Regions from separate parts of the Aeribacillus sp. JST-2 genome, predicted to be linked through region 1. Evidence: a T-box and tRNA genes for the amino acid it is inferred to sense, from the RefSeq annotation. Region 1 holds a T-box; the other holds one or more tRNA genes.
What was found. The T-box of region 1 lies ahead of ileS (isoleucine--tRNA ligase). A T-box ahead of a tRNA ligase gene usually reads a tRNA of that ligase, here a tRNA-Ile.
Positions count from the first base shown of each region.

Region 2: it has a tRNA-Ile gene. The T-box ahead of ileS (isoleucine--tRNA ligase) is inferred to sense a tRNA for this amino acid. The anticodon was not compared.

Region 1 covers NZ_JBVVUU010000001.1:77,639-85,771, forward strand. Annotated here, with positions in the region: gene spoIIGA (sigma-E processing peptidase SpoIIGA) at 1-13, shown strand, start outside; gene sigE (RNA polymerase sporulation sigma factor SigE) at 44-763, shown strand; gene sigG (RNA polymerase sporulation sigma factor SigG) at 893-1,669, shown strand; gene AC0KTX_RS00465 (YlmC/YmxH family sporulation protein) at 1,771-2,028, shown strand; gene pgeF (peptidoglycan editing factor PgeF) at 2,102-2,935, shown strand; gene AC0KTX_RS00475 (YggS family pyridoxal phosphate-dependent enzyme) at 2,939-3,643, shown strand; gene AC0KTX_RS00480 (cell division protein SepF) at 3,633-4,094, shown strand; gene AC0KTX_RS00485 (YggT family protein) at 4,104-4,367, shown strand; gene AC0KTX_RS00490 (YlmH family RNA-binding protein) at 4,443-5,219, shown strand; gene AC0KTX_RS00495 (DivIVA domain-containing protein) at 5,317-5,829, shown strand; T-box leader at 5,880-6,103, shown strand; gene ileS (isoleucine--tRNA ligase) at 6,162-8,133, shown strand, end outside.
Region 2 covers NZ_JBVVUU010000003.1:108,919-117,051, forward strand. Annotated here, with positions in the region: gene AC0KTX_RS02805 (PstS family phosphate ABC transporter substrate-binding protein) at 1-271, opposite strand, end outside; gene AC0KTX_RS02810 (MFS transporter) at 425-1,699, opposite strand; gene sodA (superoxide dismutase SodA) at 1,808-2,416, opposite strand; tRNA gene AC0KTX_RS02820 (tRNA-Ile) at 2,560-2,633, opposite strand; partial or broken gene AC0KTX_RS02825 (DUF456 domain-containing protein) at 2,696-3,178, opposite strand; gene AC0KTX_RS02830 (Na/Pi cotransporter family protein) at 3,262-4,887, opposite strand; gene AC0KTX_RS02835 (DUF1189 domain-containing protein) at 5,101-5,901, shown strand; gene AC0KTX_RS02840 (methyl-accepting chemotaxis protein) at 5,896-7,602, opposite strand; gene AC0KTX_RS02845 (MFS transporter) at 7,657-8,133, opposite strand, start outside.

The DNA.
Region 1 (8,133 bases):
GCATGCATCCTAATACATGAATACATACAGAAAGGAGAGCAAAATGGGAAAATTTCGCTTTTATTTAACTTATTTATGGTACAAGTTTTTATGGAAAGTCGGGCTGAAAAGTGATGAAATCTATTATATCGGCGGAAGTGAAGCATTGCCTCCGCCTCTCTCAAAAGAAGAGGAAGAAGTGCTTTTAAAAAAACTTCCGAAAGGAGATCAGGCGGCCCGTTCTATTTTAATTGAACGCAATTTGCGCCTTGTCGTCTATATCGCCCGCAAATTTGAAAACACCGGGATCAATATCGAAGATCTAATCAGCATCGGCACAATCGGTTTAATAAAGGCTGTCAACACTTTCAACCCTGAGAAAAAAATCAAACTTGCTACATATGCATCGAGATGTATTGAAAACGAAATACTTATGTACCTAAGACGAAACAATAAAACACGCTCCGAAGTTTCCTTCGACGAACCTCTTAATATAGATTGGGATGGGAATGAACTGCTGCTTTCCGATGTGCTTGGAACAGATGTCGATATTATTACAAAGGATTTGGAGGCGAACATTGACCGCAAGCTGCTGATGCGGGCGCTTGCACAGTTAAACGATCGGGAAAAACAAATTATGGAGCTTAGATTCGGCCTGCACGGAGGGGAAGAGAAAACGCAAAAAGATGTCGCCGATATGCTCGGCATCTCCCAATCCTATATTTCGAGACTTGAAAAAAGAATTATTAAACGATTGCGGAAAGAATTTAATAAAATGCTGTAAATAAATAGACATCATAAAGTTGTTTCGCCAAGCAATTTGGAAAAAAGCGATTGAAAAGCTTGTGCATATTTTTCCTTCTCGGGGAGATACTGATCATAGTACAGCAAGAACTCCTGAGGGGGAAACAAAATGGCGAAAAGCAAAGTTGAAATTTGCGGTGTAGACACTTCAAAGCTTCCGGTTTTAAAAAACGAGGAAATGAGAGTGTTGTTTAAACAAATGCAAAACGGCGATTTATCAGCCAGGGAAAAACTTGTCAACGGCAATTTGCGCCTTGTGCTCAGTGTTATCCAACGATTCAACAACAGAGGAGAATATGTGGATGATTTATTTCAAGTAGGCTGCATCGGTTTAATGAAATCGATTGATAATTTTGATTTAAGTCAAAATGTCAAATTTTCTACATATGCGGTGCCGATGATCATTGGCGAAATTCGTCGGTATTTAAGGGACAACAATCCGATCAGAGTGTCAAGATCGTTAAGGGATATAGCCTATAAGGCGTTGCAAGTCCGCGAAAAATTAATGAGTGAAACATCCCGTGAACCGAGTGCAGAGGAGATAGCCAAAGTGCTGGAAGTTGAGCAGGAAGAGATCGTTTTCGCCCTCGATGCCATACAGGATCCGGTTTCGCTGTTTGAACCCATTTACAATGATGGCGGTGATCCGATTTATGTCATGGATCAGTTGAGTGATGAACGAAACCGTGATTCAAAATGGATTGAAGAAATCGCATTAAAAGAAGGAATTCGGCGTTTAAATGACAGGGAAAAGCTGATCTTGAAAAAACGATTTTTTCAAGGGAAAACGCAAATGGAGGTGGCGGAAGAAATCGGCATTTCCCAAGCACAAGTATCAAGGCTTGAAAAAGCGGCCATAAAGCAGATGACGAAAAATATTCAATAGTTTTACAAGGACCATGTTCTGGCGAGCATGGTCCTTTATCATGATTTCTGTTGAAAGAACATATAAATCAATATAGGAAGAACGGAGAGGAGAAGGGAAAGGTGATTCATATTTCCGAACTGCAGGCAAAAGATGTTGTAAATGTTTATGACGGCAAAAAATTAGGCAACATCGACGATCTCGATATCAATGTAACGACAGGCAAAATCCAAGCGATTATGATAGGCCAGCAAGGAAAAATGCTAGGAATATTTGGACGGGGGGAGGAAATCGTCATTCCTTGGAGGAATATTGTAAAAATTGGCGAAGATGTTATTTTAGTAAGAATATCAAAAGATGACAAAGAAATTGCCAATTAAAGCGAAAATTCGTTAAAGACGGAGTATAGATGTGGTAAAATAAAAAGGGAGATTGTCGAAAAGGATTGATTATATGGAACGAGAGCCTTTTCAAATTGTTGATTCTTCGGTGTTGTCCATCCCAGATTGGAAAGAACATCATCCGCAGCTAATCATCGGCTTCACGACGAGAAATGGAGGTGTCTCCCAAGATTCCTTTCAATCATTAAATTTAGGACTCCATGTTCCGGATGACAGCAAAGCGGTTATAAAGAACCGCAAAATAGTGGGAGACAAGATCAAAGCCAATCTTTCCAACTGGGTGTGCGCCGATCAAGTTCATGATAAAAAGATTGTCAAAGTTACGCAGCACCATAAAGGTGCCGGTGTTTTTTCTTATGATGAATGCATTTCCGGCACCGACGGTCTCTATACATTTGAAAAAAATGTCCTGCTGGCTCTTTTTTTTGCCGATTGCGTACCGATTTTCTTTTTTTCTCCTAAAAACTCCCTTATTGGCATATGCCATGCTGGCTGGAGAGGAACAGCGAAAAATATTGCAGGTGAATTCGTGGATCATTGGGCAAAAGAGGAAGGAATTGCCGTCGAAGAGATCCATGCGGCAATCGGCCCTTCCATCCGCGATTGTTGTTATGTTGTCAATGATGATGTGTTGGAAGGCTTAAATGCCGTTTATCCGTTAAATAAATCCGGCCGGCTAGTAAGACAAGTGAAAACAGGGCAATACGCAGTCAATCTTGCAGAGTTGAACCGGGAGCTGTTGATTTTAAAAGGGGTGCCGGATGAACAGATTGTAGTATCATCCTATTGTACAAGCTGTCATGAGAATCTCTTTTTTTCTCACAGAAGGGATAAAGGAAAAACGGGAAGAATGATGGGATTCATTGGCATGAAGGAGGGAATGTAGGCATTGACTGTTAAAGAAAATTTAGCAATGATTCAAGAAAGAATCGAACGAGCATGCCAAAAAGCAAACCGGAATATCCAGGACATCCAAATCATCGCGGTTACAAAGTATGTTTCGGTAGACCGTGCGAAGGAGGCAATCGATGCAGGCATTCTCCATTTAGGAGAAAATAGGGATGACGGTTTTCTTCATAAATACAACGAGATTGGATCTCACATTACTTGGCACTTCATTGGTACACTGCAATCAAAAAAGGTTAAAAATATTATTGACAAGGTGGATTACATACATTCTCTTGACAGATTGTCATTAGCCAAGGAAATTGAAAAAAGAGCCAAAAATAAAATAAAATGTTTTGTGCAAGTCAACACTTCAGGCGAAACGACAAAACATGGGGTCAAACCGGAAGAATGCCTTTCTTTCATTCATCAATTAAAAGATTTTTCACATATTGAAATAGTTGGTTTAATGACGATGGCGCCTTTTACAGACAATGAAGGAGTCATCCGCGGCTGTTTTCGTTTATTAAGAACGTTGAGGGACCAAATTCATTCGCAAAACCTTCCATATGCACCATGTACGGAGCTTTCCATGGGAATGTCCAATGATTATGAAATTGCCGTTGAGGAGGGAGCAACGTTTTTGCGAATAGGCTCCTCCTTAGTCGGATCAGAAAATGTAAATGGGGGTGAACGGAATGAGCATTAAAAACAAATTTAAAAGCTTTTTTGCCCTTGATGATGAAGAATATGAATATGAAGAAGTAGAAGACGTTGAGAATGAAAGGGTAAATGAAGCGCCTTTGTTCAGGCGGAGTGAGCATAATGATAGAGAGGCTGGCTATGGCAAAAAAAATATCGTCAGTTTGCAAAGCGTTCAAAAATCGACTAAAGTAGTATTGTGTGAACCAAGAGCCTATTCAGAAGCGCAAGAAATTGCCGATCATTTAAAAAGCCGACGGGCTTGCATCGTCAATTTACAGCGCATCGGCCATGATCAGGCCAAAAGAATTGTCGATTTTTTAAGCGGAACCGTTTACGCTATTGGCGGCGATATACAACGTGTTGGAGTAGATATCTTTTTATGCGCGCCCGACAATGTAGATATTTCCGGATCGATTTCCGATTTCTTGTCAGAAGATGATCATAAAAGGTGGTAGATATGGTAAATGGGGACGTTATATAACATTTTGAGTGTTTTGTTGGAAATCTATTCCTATGCGATTATCATTTATATTTTGATGTCATGGTTTCCTAACGCAAGAGAGACAGCAGTGGGGCAGTTTTTGGCAAATATTTGCGAGCCGTATTTAGAACCGTTCAGAAGATTTATTCCCCCGCTTGGAATGATTGATTTTTCTCCTATAGTTGCGTTGATTGCGCTAAGATTTGCCGATTACGGGCTGTATGCCGTTTTTTCGATGATATCTTGATAAAACCGCGCTGATTGGCGAAGGGAAATATTCCAATCGGCGCTTTTTATATAAGAAGTTGGAGTTGTATCGTAAGTGAACAGCATATATCAGCATTTTCGCGAAAATGAAAGGCCGTTTATTGACCAGCTGCTTGATTGGAAGAACATTGTAATGGAGCAATATCGGCCGAAATTGATTGATTTTCTGGATCCGAGAGAGCAAAACATTGTGAAAACGGTGATTGGGGAGCATAGCGATGTCCGCGTCCAATTTTTCGGAGGCTATGACCATGCGGAGCGAAAACGGGCGATCCTTTATCCGGATTATTTTCAGCCGACAGCAGATGATTTTGAACTCACCGCTTTTGAAATAGTCTATCCGAAAAAATTTGTGAACATTTCTCATCGGGAAGTGCTCGGATCTCTGATGGGATTAGGGGTGAAAAGAGGAAAATTTGGCGATATTCTCATCGAAGGCGGCATAGTGCAGTTCATCGCAGTGAAGGAAATGGAACGTTTTCTGTCCTTGAATTTCAGCAAAGTTGGCAGAACATCCGTCCAATTAAAGCCGATTTCATTCCATCAATTGATAGACGAAAAAAAGGAAATGGACGAGTTCATTATTACTGTTTCTTCTCTCCGTCTTGATGCCGTGATTGCCAATATCCACCGCTTGTCAAGACAAAAAGTAAAAGCGCTAATTGAAAATGGGCTAATCAAAGTAAATTGGAAAGTGACGGAAGACGCTCATTTTGAAGTGAAAGAAGGCGATGTATTTTCCGTTCGCGGTTATGGAAGAAGCAAAATTATCTCGATTGATGGGAAAACAAAAAAAGAAAAATGGCGTCTTGCTGTTGGCATTCAAAAATAATTTAAGGAAAATGGAGGAAAGTTGTCCGTTTTGTCGAAATATGTTTTATAATTGAAATAACGCTGACCGAAGAACATACTTATGGAGGTGGAATTTAGTGCCATTAACGCCATTGGATATTCATAACAAGGAGTTTACAAAAGGTTTTCGCGGATATGATGAAGATGAAGTCAATGAGTTTCTCGACCAAGTCATTAAAGATTATGAAATGATTATCCGTGAAAAAAAAGAACTTGAATTAAAGGTGAAAGAATTAACGGAAAAACTCAACCATTTTAACAATATAGAAGAGACATTAAATAAGTCCATTTTAGTCGCTCAGGAAGCGGCGGAAGATGTCAAAAGAAATGCCCAAAAAGAGGCAAAGCTGATCATTAAAGAAGCGGAAAAAAATGCAGACAGAATCATCAATGAAGCATTGGCAAAATCGCATAAAATTGCGATGGAAATCGAAGAAATGAAGAAGCAATCGAAAGTGTTCAGAACCCGCTTTCAAATGCTCATTGAAGCGCAGCTTGATTTGTTAAAAAACGATGATTGGGATCACTTGATGGAATATAATGTTGAACCGATTCTCGGCGAAGAAGAAACAGAGGAATCAAAAGTATAACTTGACTTTTTTCAGCTGTTTTTCTTATAATACGAAAATAAAATGAAATATAAAAAACAATGAGAGGGACAGTAGTTCTTCCATTCCCTTTCAGCAGCGAGCCGGGGACGGTGGAAGCCCGGTAAAGGCGGAAGAACGAAGATCACCCTTGAGTTCCGGGCTGAATTCAGTAAGCTTTGGCGGATGAAAAACCGTTAGCAATGTGAAGTGGACGGCAATGCCTTTTTGTCGTCTATAAGGGTGGTACCGCGAGATGTTCCTCCTCGTCCCTTAGGGATGAGGAGGTTTTTTATTTAGATAAATCTAAGATTTTTTGATGTGGAGGTATGGCAATGGATTATAAAGAAACATTATTAATGCCGAAAACAAGCTTTCCAATGAGAGGAAATCTGCCGAAAAGAGAGCCGGAAATCCAACAAAAATGGAATGAACTGTCCATTTATCAAAAAGTGCAGGAACGAACGAAAGGGCGTCCTTTATTTGTTTTGCATGACGGCCCTCCGTTTGCCAATGGGGATATCCATATGGGTCATGCTTTAAACAAAATTTTAAAGGACATTATCATCCGCTATAAATCAATGAGCGGATTTTGTGCACCATATGTTCCAGGATGGGATACGCACGGTCTCCCGATTGAAACCGCCCTAACGAAAAATAAAAAGGTAAATCGGAAGGAAATGTCTGTAGCTGAATTTCGCAAGCTATGCGAAGAATACGCATGGGGACAGATCAATCGCCAAAGAGAACAGTTCAAGCGGCTCGGAGTGCGCGGCGATTGGGACAATCCGTACGTAACGTTGAAACCGGAATATGAGGCTGAGCAAATTCGTGTTTTCGGTAAAATGGCGAAAAAAGGCTACATCTATAAAGGGCTGAAGCCTGTTTATTGGTCGCCTTCAAGCGAATCGGCATTAGCGGAGGCGGAAATCGAATATTATGAGAAACGTTCACCTTCTATTTATGTAGCATTCGAAGTGAAAGACGGTAAAGGTGTGCTAACGGAAGGAGAAAAAATTGTTATTTGGACGACCACTCCATGGACAATTCCAGCCAATTTAGGGATTGCCGTCCATCCTGAATTGGAATATTGCGTAGTCAAAGTTTCTGGCAGCCGTTTTGTTCTGGCAGCCGCCTTGCTTGAACAAGTTTCGAAAGAATTAAACTGGACGGAGTATGAAGTCGTAAAAACGTTCAAAGGATCAGCGCTCGAATATGTCGTTGCCAAACACCCGTTTTACGAACGTGATTCACTAGTGATGCTTGGCGAGCATGTGACGACAGATGCTGGGACTGGCTGCGTCCATACTGCGCCTGGCCATGGGGAGGATGACTTTATCATTGGCCAAAAATACGGTTTGGACGTATTATGTCCCGTTGATGAAAAAGGCTGTATGACAGAGGAAGCTCCTGGATTTGAAGGACTGTTTTATGAAGATGCGAATAAAAAAATTACCGAAAAATTAGAAGAAGTTGGCGCGCTCTTGAAGCTTTCGTTCATTACTCATTCATATCCGCATGATTGGAGAACGAAAAAACCGACCATTTTCCGGGCAACTTCGCAATGGTTTGCGTCCATTAAAGATTTTCGTCAAGAACTGCTTGATGCAATCAAAGAAACGAAATGGATCCCGCACTGGGGAGAAATGCGCATTCATAACATGATTCGAGATCGAAGCGACTGGTGCATTTCTCGTCAGAGGGTTTGGGGCGTGCCGATTCCTGTATTTTATGGTGAAAACGGGGAACCGATCATAACAGATGAAACAATTGAGCACGTGGCCAATCTTTTCCGCCAATATGGTTCAAATGTATGGTTTGAACGCGAGGCAAAAGATCTTCTGCCGGAAGGATTTACGCATCCATCAAGTCCAAACGGAATTTTTACGAAAGAGACGGATATTATGGATGTTTGGTTTGATTCCGGGTCATCGCATCAAGCGGTGCTCACCGTAAGGGAAGAATTGGAACGTCCAGCAGACCTGTACTTAGAAGGATCTGACCAATATCGCGGTTGGTTTAACTCTTCTTTGTCCACTGCAGTGGCAGTAACAGGAAAAGCACCTTATAAAGCGGTATTAAGCCACGGTTTTGCGCTTGACGGCGAAGGGCGGAAAATGAGCAAATCATTAGGAAACGTCGTTGCGCCGACAAAAGTGACGGAGCAGCTCGGAGCCGATATTCTCCGGTTATGGGTGGCATCTGTTGATTATCAATCCGATGTCCGTGTATCTGATGCGATTTTAAAACAAGTGGCAGAAGTTTACCGAAAAATTCGCAACACATACCGCTTCCTGCTGGGGAACT
Region 2 (8,133 bases), on a different contig from region 1:
CGGTTCCGGAGATTCCGATCGGTGCTTTTACATCAGGATGCTCGGCCGAAAATTCTTCGGATACTGCTTCCATGATCGGACCAACAGTCGATGAACCGTCAATGGCAATTTCGCCTTCCAATTTTTTCTCTTCAGATCCGCTCTCTGATTGTTGTTGCTCAGAGCCTGAGTTTCCGTTCGTGCTTCCTTCTTCTGAACTACCGCATGCTGCCGCAAAAGCCATAAAAGAACCGATCATGATGGAGAGCGCCAAAAATTTGAAGTTTTTCATTTCTTTTAATTCCCCCTATAAATTCGTGTTCTCAACCTTTCGTATATAAGATTAACGTGTGAGTATTAAATGCGTTTTAATAGAATGTAAAGCTTTTGTAAAGCTTGTCTATTCATAGCAACATCTATTTCAAATCGGATCTCCCGTCTTCCATCATCCTCTTTCCCCATCTGCAAGATTGGGCTTCCGAATCCGCCGTTCCTGCTTTAAGGGACGATTGCTTTCTTGAAGCTTAATCTGTTTCACAAATGGATAGATCAGCGCATGTCCTGCACCGATCAGGGCCAATAGATAAGAAAGAGATTGTTTCTCATTTGTGAAAGCAACGGTTGCAATAAAAAAAAGGATTGAAAGAATTCTTCCTATATTTAAAAAAATTTCCCTTACGACGATGTATTCAATTCTCGCTTGTCCAATATTCCACCCTCTTCCAATAACATCATAAGTAATGGACGAATACGGAACAAGCAAAATTGGATAAGCGATGCCGATTGCAAAAGCGTACATTAACAGTTTTGCATAAGTGATCTTAAAAAGGATTAGATAAAGAGAAGCATACAATAAAAGCCCTCCGGCCAAAATCGCTTTTTTCCTCATCTTTTTCGTAATCCATTTGGAAGCAAAAAGATAAGCAAAAAAGGCAACAAGTGAATTTAAAAACCCAAACGTTCCTAACGCCATTTCGCTATTTGTTGAAATGTATACAAATACACCGATCACAAAGGCAAATGTCCCCTCACGGATCCCTTGCATTACATGAGCATTAGTAATCAATTTCCAATTTTTATTTCTTCGCCGCTCCCGAAAAATTTTCAAAAGCATATATTCACCATCGGCCTGTCTTCGCGAAAAAAAGAAACTCAGCAAAACCGCACCGGCAAATAAGATGAGAGAAACAACAAAAATGATTTTATAGCCCGTTGAATTCGTGAAGGAAGAGATAATCCAGCCCGCTAAAATCGGGCCGATCATTCCCGACATAGACGTCAAAATACCTAAATAACCATTGAAAAAATCCCTCGTTTCTGGTTCCGTAATTTCGAAGGTCAGGACATTAAAAGCCAGCCAATAAAATCCATAGCCGATCCCGATAATCGCCCCTAATAGATAAAGAAAGTTGATTGCTGACTGATTTAACGAGAGGACAGTTAAGAAAAAAGCGGCCAAAAACGAAACACCTAAACGAAGCACGATCACACGATCGACTTTTTTAGCGATCCTTCCCGCAATGATAAAAGCAAGCGGCTGAAAAATGACGATAAACAAATTGTAAACGCCCAGATCGAGCAATTTTTCGGATTGCTTCCATAAATAAACATTTACAAAAGTATTCGATAGCGCAATGCTCAAAGAATAGAAACCGCCAATAATTAAAAGTAAAATTAAATCCCTATCTACATGTCCTTTTTTCAACACCATTTTGACCATAAAAAACTCCCCTTTAACTTCTGATCTTATTGTTCCTAGTTAAAAGGGAGATATGTATAAGAAAAAAAGCAAGGATGTAACATCCTTGCTTGCTTCCTTTATTTATGATTATTTTGCAGCGCTGTAGCGTTTAGCAACCTCATCCCAATTGACGACATTCCAAAATGCAGCAATATATTCAGGACGGCGGTTTTGATATTTTAAATAATAAGCATGTTCCCAAACGTCAAGCCCTAAAATTGGAGTTTTCCCTTCCATAAGCGGGTTATCTTGGTTCGGAGTGCTGGTGATTTCAAGTTCGCCGTTGTTCACAACTAACCAAGCCCAACCGGAACCGAAACGGCCTGCAGCGGCTTTTGAAAATTCTTCTTTAAAAGCAGCAAAGCTTCCAAATTTTTTGTTGATGGCTTCCGCTAATTCTCCAGTAGGTTCTCCTCCGCCATTTGGAGAAAGAATTGTCCAGAATAAGCTGTGGTTGGCATGACCGCCTCCATTGTTGCGGACAGCAGTGCGAGCTGACTCAGGAACAGCATCCAAATTGGAAATTAATTCTTCTACACTTTTGCTTAAAAGCTCGCTTTGTCCTTCCAATGCTGCATTTAAATTGGTAACATAAGTATTATGGTGTTTCGTATGATGAATGGTCATCGTTTCTTTGTCGATATGAGGCTCCAAAGCATCATAATCATAAGGCAATTTTGGTAATTCATATGCCATGCTATTCTCCTCCTTAATGGGTCATTATGTATTGAAAGCCGCTGGTCAATCAGCTTTCATATTCAGATTACCAAACTTATGAAAAGGATGCAATTCATGCGCTCAAAAAAAATAACGCTTACAAAAAGCGTTCTTAAATAATATGGACCCTGCAGGATTCGAACCTGCGACCGGACGGTTATGAGCCGTCTGCTCTAACCAGCTGAGCTAAGGGTCCTCAATCCATAACCGACAATATTTAAAATATCATCTTACAGCGCCATACGTCAACAGTTGATTTTAAAAAACTTTAAAAAAGAAAAAGATCATCATGACCAATTGGATCAAGCCTTTGGCAATTGTACTCGACACAAGCCCAAGCAATGACCCTAATCCAACCTGAACGGATTCTTTAAAGGATTTGCGATGTATGAGAAGTTCCGCTAAAACTGCGCCAAAAAACGGACCGAAAATGATGCCGGCATACGGGATGATAAAAGGGCCGGCAATCAAGCCGATTGTACTTCCCCAACCTGCTGCTTTGCTGCCGCCAACGCGTTTTATGCCAATAGCGTTTGCTAAATAATCAGCCAGAAACAAAACGGCCAGCAAAATTCCTTCCACGATCCAAAATGACAGCGAAAGCTAGCTGAAGCTGAAATAAAAACCATACAGCAAAATTCCGGCAATGATCAACAGGCTGGACGGCAAAATAGGGTAGATCAGGCCGATAAATGATAAAAGAAATAAAGCTATGATCAGCAGCCAAACAACAAAATCCATTCAGTAATTCCTCCTTTGAATAAAACCGGTCAGCCAAAAGAGCCGTCCCCGGTTTTCATTTTTTAACCATGACATTTTCCCAGTTAATGCCGGTAGCCCAAAACCGATTCTGCGATGTTGACGGAATGATCTCCTATTCTTTCTAAATTGCTGATAATATCAACATAAACAATGCCGCCTTGCCCCGTACAAATCCCCTCATTCATCCGAATGATGTGCTTTTTGCGCAAAACTCGTTCCATTCTGTCTATCTTTTCCTCCGATTTCAAAACTTTTGCCGCAACATCGATGTCGTTATCATCCAAAGCTCTTAAGGCATCTTTTACCGTTTGGAGTGTAAGTTCAAACATCTCCATTAAATCTTTCAACGCCTGCTCAGTTATTATTACTTTATTCGTATTTTTATACTCAATCAGCTCGACAATATTGACAAAATGATCGCCGATTCGTTCAATATCCCGAACGGTATCCATTAATATGGAATGTTGGCGGGAATCGTTGGGCGACATATCTTTTCCAGAAGCAAGAACGAGGTAGTCCGTAATTTTCCGGTCAAGGTTGTTGACCGCCTCTTCAAGCTGCAAGGATGTTTGAGCATGTTTTTGCTGGCCGGTCAACAAAAATTGTCTCGCTTCTTCAAGACCTAATGACGCCAAATGCCCCATCCGCAGCACTTCTTCTTTAGCCTGCCCCAGCGCGATCGTTGGCGATTGCTCAATAAAAATCGGGTCTAAATGCTGGGCTTTAAAATTAATTTGCAAATCTTCTCCGGGAATGATTTTTGTTACTAGCCAAGCCAGCCCCCCTATAAAAGGAGCTTGAATCAACGTATTGGTAACATTGAAAATACCGTGAGCAAAAGCGATCGCCATTTCACGGTTTAAATTAAAATAAAACTGCAGCGCCTCAATAAATCCTGCAAAAGGCTGCAAAAACATCAAGAATAATGTCGTTCCAATCAAATTAAATAATACATGTGTCAAAGCTGCCCTTCTTGCTGCAATGGAAGCCCCAATGGAAGCCAAAACAGCCGTAACCGTTGTCCCAATATTATCGCCAAATAATACTGGAAGCGCCGCATTCAAATCAATCAGCCTTTGCGAATACAGTTCCTGCAAGATCCCAATCGTTGCGCTCGAGCTCTGAACAATCATGGTAGACAATGTGCCGAGGCCAACTCCAAGCAGCGGATTGGAGCTCATGTTTAAAGTTAAATCGTTAAACTCTTCCAACGTTCTTAAAAGCTTCATGCTGTCTCCTATTAATTCAAGCCCGAAAAATAAAGCGCCAAATCCAAATAAAATGCGTCCAATGCTGTTTATTTTCTTGTGACGAAAGAAAAATAGAAAAACAGATCCCAAACACATAATCGGCAAAGCATATGCTCCGATGTCAAAACCGATGATAAACGCTGTCACAGTTGTGCCAATGTTGGCTCCCATGATCACCCCGATCGCTTGTCTGAGAGTCATAAATCCAGCGGAAACTAGTCCTACTGTTAAAACCGTTGTGGCGCTGCTGGACTGAATAAGCATCGTTACAAACATCCCTGCTAAAATTCCCATAAAAGGATTTGTTGTAAATTTATCTAAAATATCTCTTAATTTGTCTCCTGTCGATTTTTGCAATCCTTCTCCCATGAATTTTATGCCGAATAAAAATATTCCTAATCCGCCAAGAAAGTCGAAAACTATTTTTTGAATGTCCACCCCTTTTCACCCCCTCACCTGTTTTCTGGCGCTGAGAAAATTCCTTGAGATCTTTTTCATTTTTAACATTTTGAATATTTTTTGTAAAGAGCTGAACTGTGATTTAGCTCACATGATTGCATTCATCATGTTGATTTACTTTAATGGCTTGATTAATCGTTCCTTCAAAGTTAAAATCGAAAGGAAATGTTCAAAAAGGAAGTGCAGCAACCAGTGAATATTTTCATCCAGCTTTTAAAAAGTCTTTATTCCCCTAAAACGATTGCGCTGACAAGGTTCCAAAAAATCGGAAAAACCATTCTTTATGCTTTTTTCCTTTCGTTTTTGGCCGCCTTTCCAAACTTTCTATTTATAAGTTCAAGTTTTGTAAGCGCCTTTAGTGGATTAGATGAAATCATTGAAGAAAAAATTCCTTCATTTTCAATCCAAAACGGGAAACTGGTGACGGAAGCACAATCAGTCGTGGAAGTGAAAAAAGGAGAATATGACGTTCTTTTTGATCCAGTAGGAGCTGTTGAGAGGGACAACTTAAAATGGAGGCAAAATGCAATCGGCATTTTGCCGGACAAATTCGTTATTGTTTCAAACGGAAACATACAACAACTCGAGTACGATGATTGGATGGATGCGGATTTTTCAAAAAAAGATGTTACAGGCTGGATCCATCAAATTTCGGAGCTAACTCCAATCATTGTTCCAGTTCTGTTGATTGTTTTATTCATCATGTCTGCAGCGGCAAAATTCATGGAAATTACCTTGTTGGCTGTTATTGGCCTTTTGTTTAAACAGATGATGAAGAAGAGGTTAAACTTTCAACAGCTCTGGAATATTTCCGCATACAGCGTCACTTTGTCGACCGTATTTTTTGCCATTATGAATGTTCTTCAAATAAACGTCTCTTTTGCTGTTTTGATTAACTGGTTTGTTCATACAACTGTTCTTTACATGGCTTTAAAAGAAATTCCCAAACCGAAAACACCTATAAAATCGATTCAAAAAGCCAAGCCGTTATGATGCTTGGCCTTTTGAAACCGAAAATTTGCTGGTGGTTGATTTTAATGATTCCGATAATTCCATTAACGTTAACCCAATGGAGTGATTTTCGCGAATTTGTTCCATTTGCACATTGGCGATTGAATACATTTGTTCTGCACTAGAAAACGTTTCCTGCGAGACAAATAAATAATTTTCGGCTGCCTTTTCCATGCTCGGCAATAAATTTTGCAATGTATGCAAGCTGTTTGTTGTTTCCGATAAAATTTGGTTGACTTTCCCTACTTCAGCCACCAGCTGGTCAAAGGAAAGCCTTGATTCACCGGCAACCCTCAAATGCTGTTGAACAAGATGTAAAATGGATTCAAACTCCTTAAAGGCGCTGAGCGATATTCCATCCATCATTTTCACCGAATTTGATATTTCTTCCGTCGCTTTAGACGACTGCTCCGCAAGTTTTCTGACCTCTTGGGCAACAATGGAAAAACCTTTTCCTTCCTCGCCTGCTCTGGCCGCTTCGATGGCTGCATTTAATGATAATAATTTTGTTTTCTCTGCTAGAGCATGTATGATTTCCACAACTTTTTCAATCTGCTTGGAATGATCGCGGACACTTTTCATAATCGCCGACATGCTTTTACACTCTTTTTCAAATTTATTTAATGTTTCGACCATTTCCCGCATTTTCCACTCGCCGACGTTAGCGGATTGATTCATGCCTTCAGCACTTGTTATTAGGTATTCAATTTTTTCAAGGACTGATTCAATTGTCTCCTTCATCGAATGAAATGCGGCGACGCTTTTTTCAGAACTTGAAGCGGTTTCTTCCGCTCCATTTTTCACAATTGAAATGGATTCAACGAGATTCGTATGGAGCTTTATAACGTCATCGGAAGAATTTTTTAATTTTCTCCCCGTATCTGATAAATCTTCCGTCGTTGCATTAATTCTTTGGATAATGTCGCTTAAATAACCTGCTAATTGCTTAAAGCTTTTCATCAATGAAAGAATTTCCGGAACTTTTGTTTCAATATTCAAATCAAGCTGTATGTTCCCTTTTCGCATGATCCTCATTTTATTTTGCAAAGCTGTTAAAGGTTTGGTAATACTTCTGACCATAATCAATAAAATAATCATCATAATCAATATGCTAATCATTCCGATCCAAATCGTATTAGTTGCGAGTTCATAAACGGGAGCCATAAAGTTTTCCGAGGGAACAGCAAGCAAAAAAATTCCTTTTAATTCCTGCATTTCTTTAAATGCGAACGTATAAGATTTTCCTTCAATTTTTTCATGAAGAATTCCCTCGTTTTTGTGCGTGATTTTGTTTAGAAGCGGCTGTGAAATATTAATGTCCGATTTTCGGCTGACGGAAAAAGGTTCAACTTTGTTGTTATGTATTAAAAAAAAATCTGCCGGCAAACCATCTTGAATAAGTTGTGAAGATTGTTTCTGAATAACCTCTTTGTCAAAACGCTTTAGAAAATCATCATCACGGTCTACATAGGCAAACATGAGATTGTTCGCCACAACCTCCGCCATGTACACTTCTCTCAATAAACGGTCTTCTGTCAAATGAATGGCCGTTTCACTTGCCTTTTGATAAGCGCTAAATCCAACAACGGCAATGGAACTGATAAGCAAAACTAATGTAAATACGCTCAATCTTACCGACAGCGGAATTCGCAGTCCGGTGAAGCTCTTTTTTTTCAATTTCACAATGATCGTATCCCCCTTTTTATGAACATTATGAACAAGAAATGTTAAGGGAAATTAAAACTTCTTTTTTAATTTTGTAAATTCATTGAAGGCTCTCCCATATTTATTGAATTTTTCCCATTCGCCGCGAAAAACAAAAAGAAAAATGCTTTGCGAAATCAATAACAGCAAGAAACAAAACGAAAATAAAAACTGTCGGTTGTAGATCAAGAGCCCAAAAACAACCGGCCCCAACGCCACTCCCAAAAAACGGGCCATTCCATATAAGCTGACAACAATCCCTCTCTCCATATCGTTTACGCTTGATGTTATCAATGTATTAATGGGCGGCAGCATAAACCCTAAACCGCCAACGGCAATGGTCAAGAAAAATAGAAAGAACGGAAAGCTTTGAAAAATCAACAAACCAATAAAAGAGCAAAACATAAGCACCATTCCTGCCATCAAATAATGCAAATTGCTTTTCAAACTCTTCAGCCTTTTTCCTGCCCAAGAAGAGGAAATGGTCAGCGCCCCTAAAGGGAAGGAATA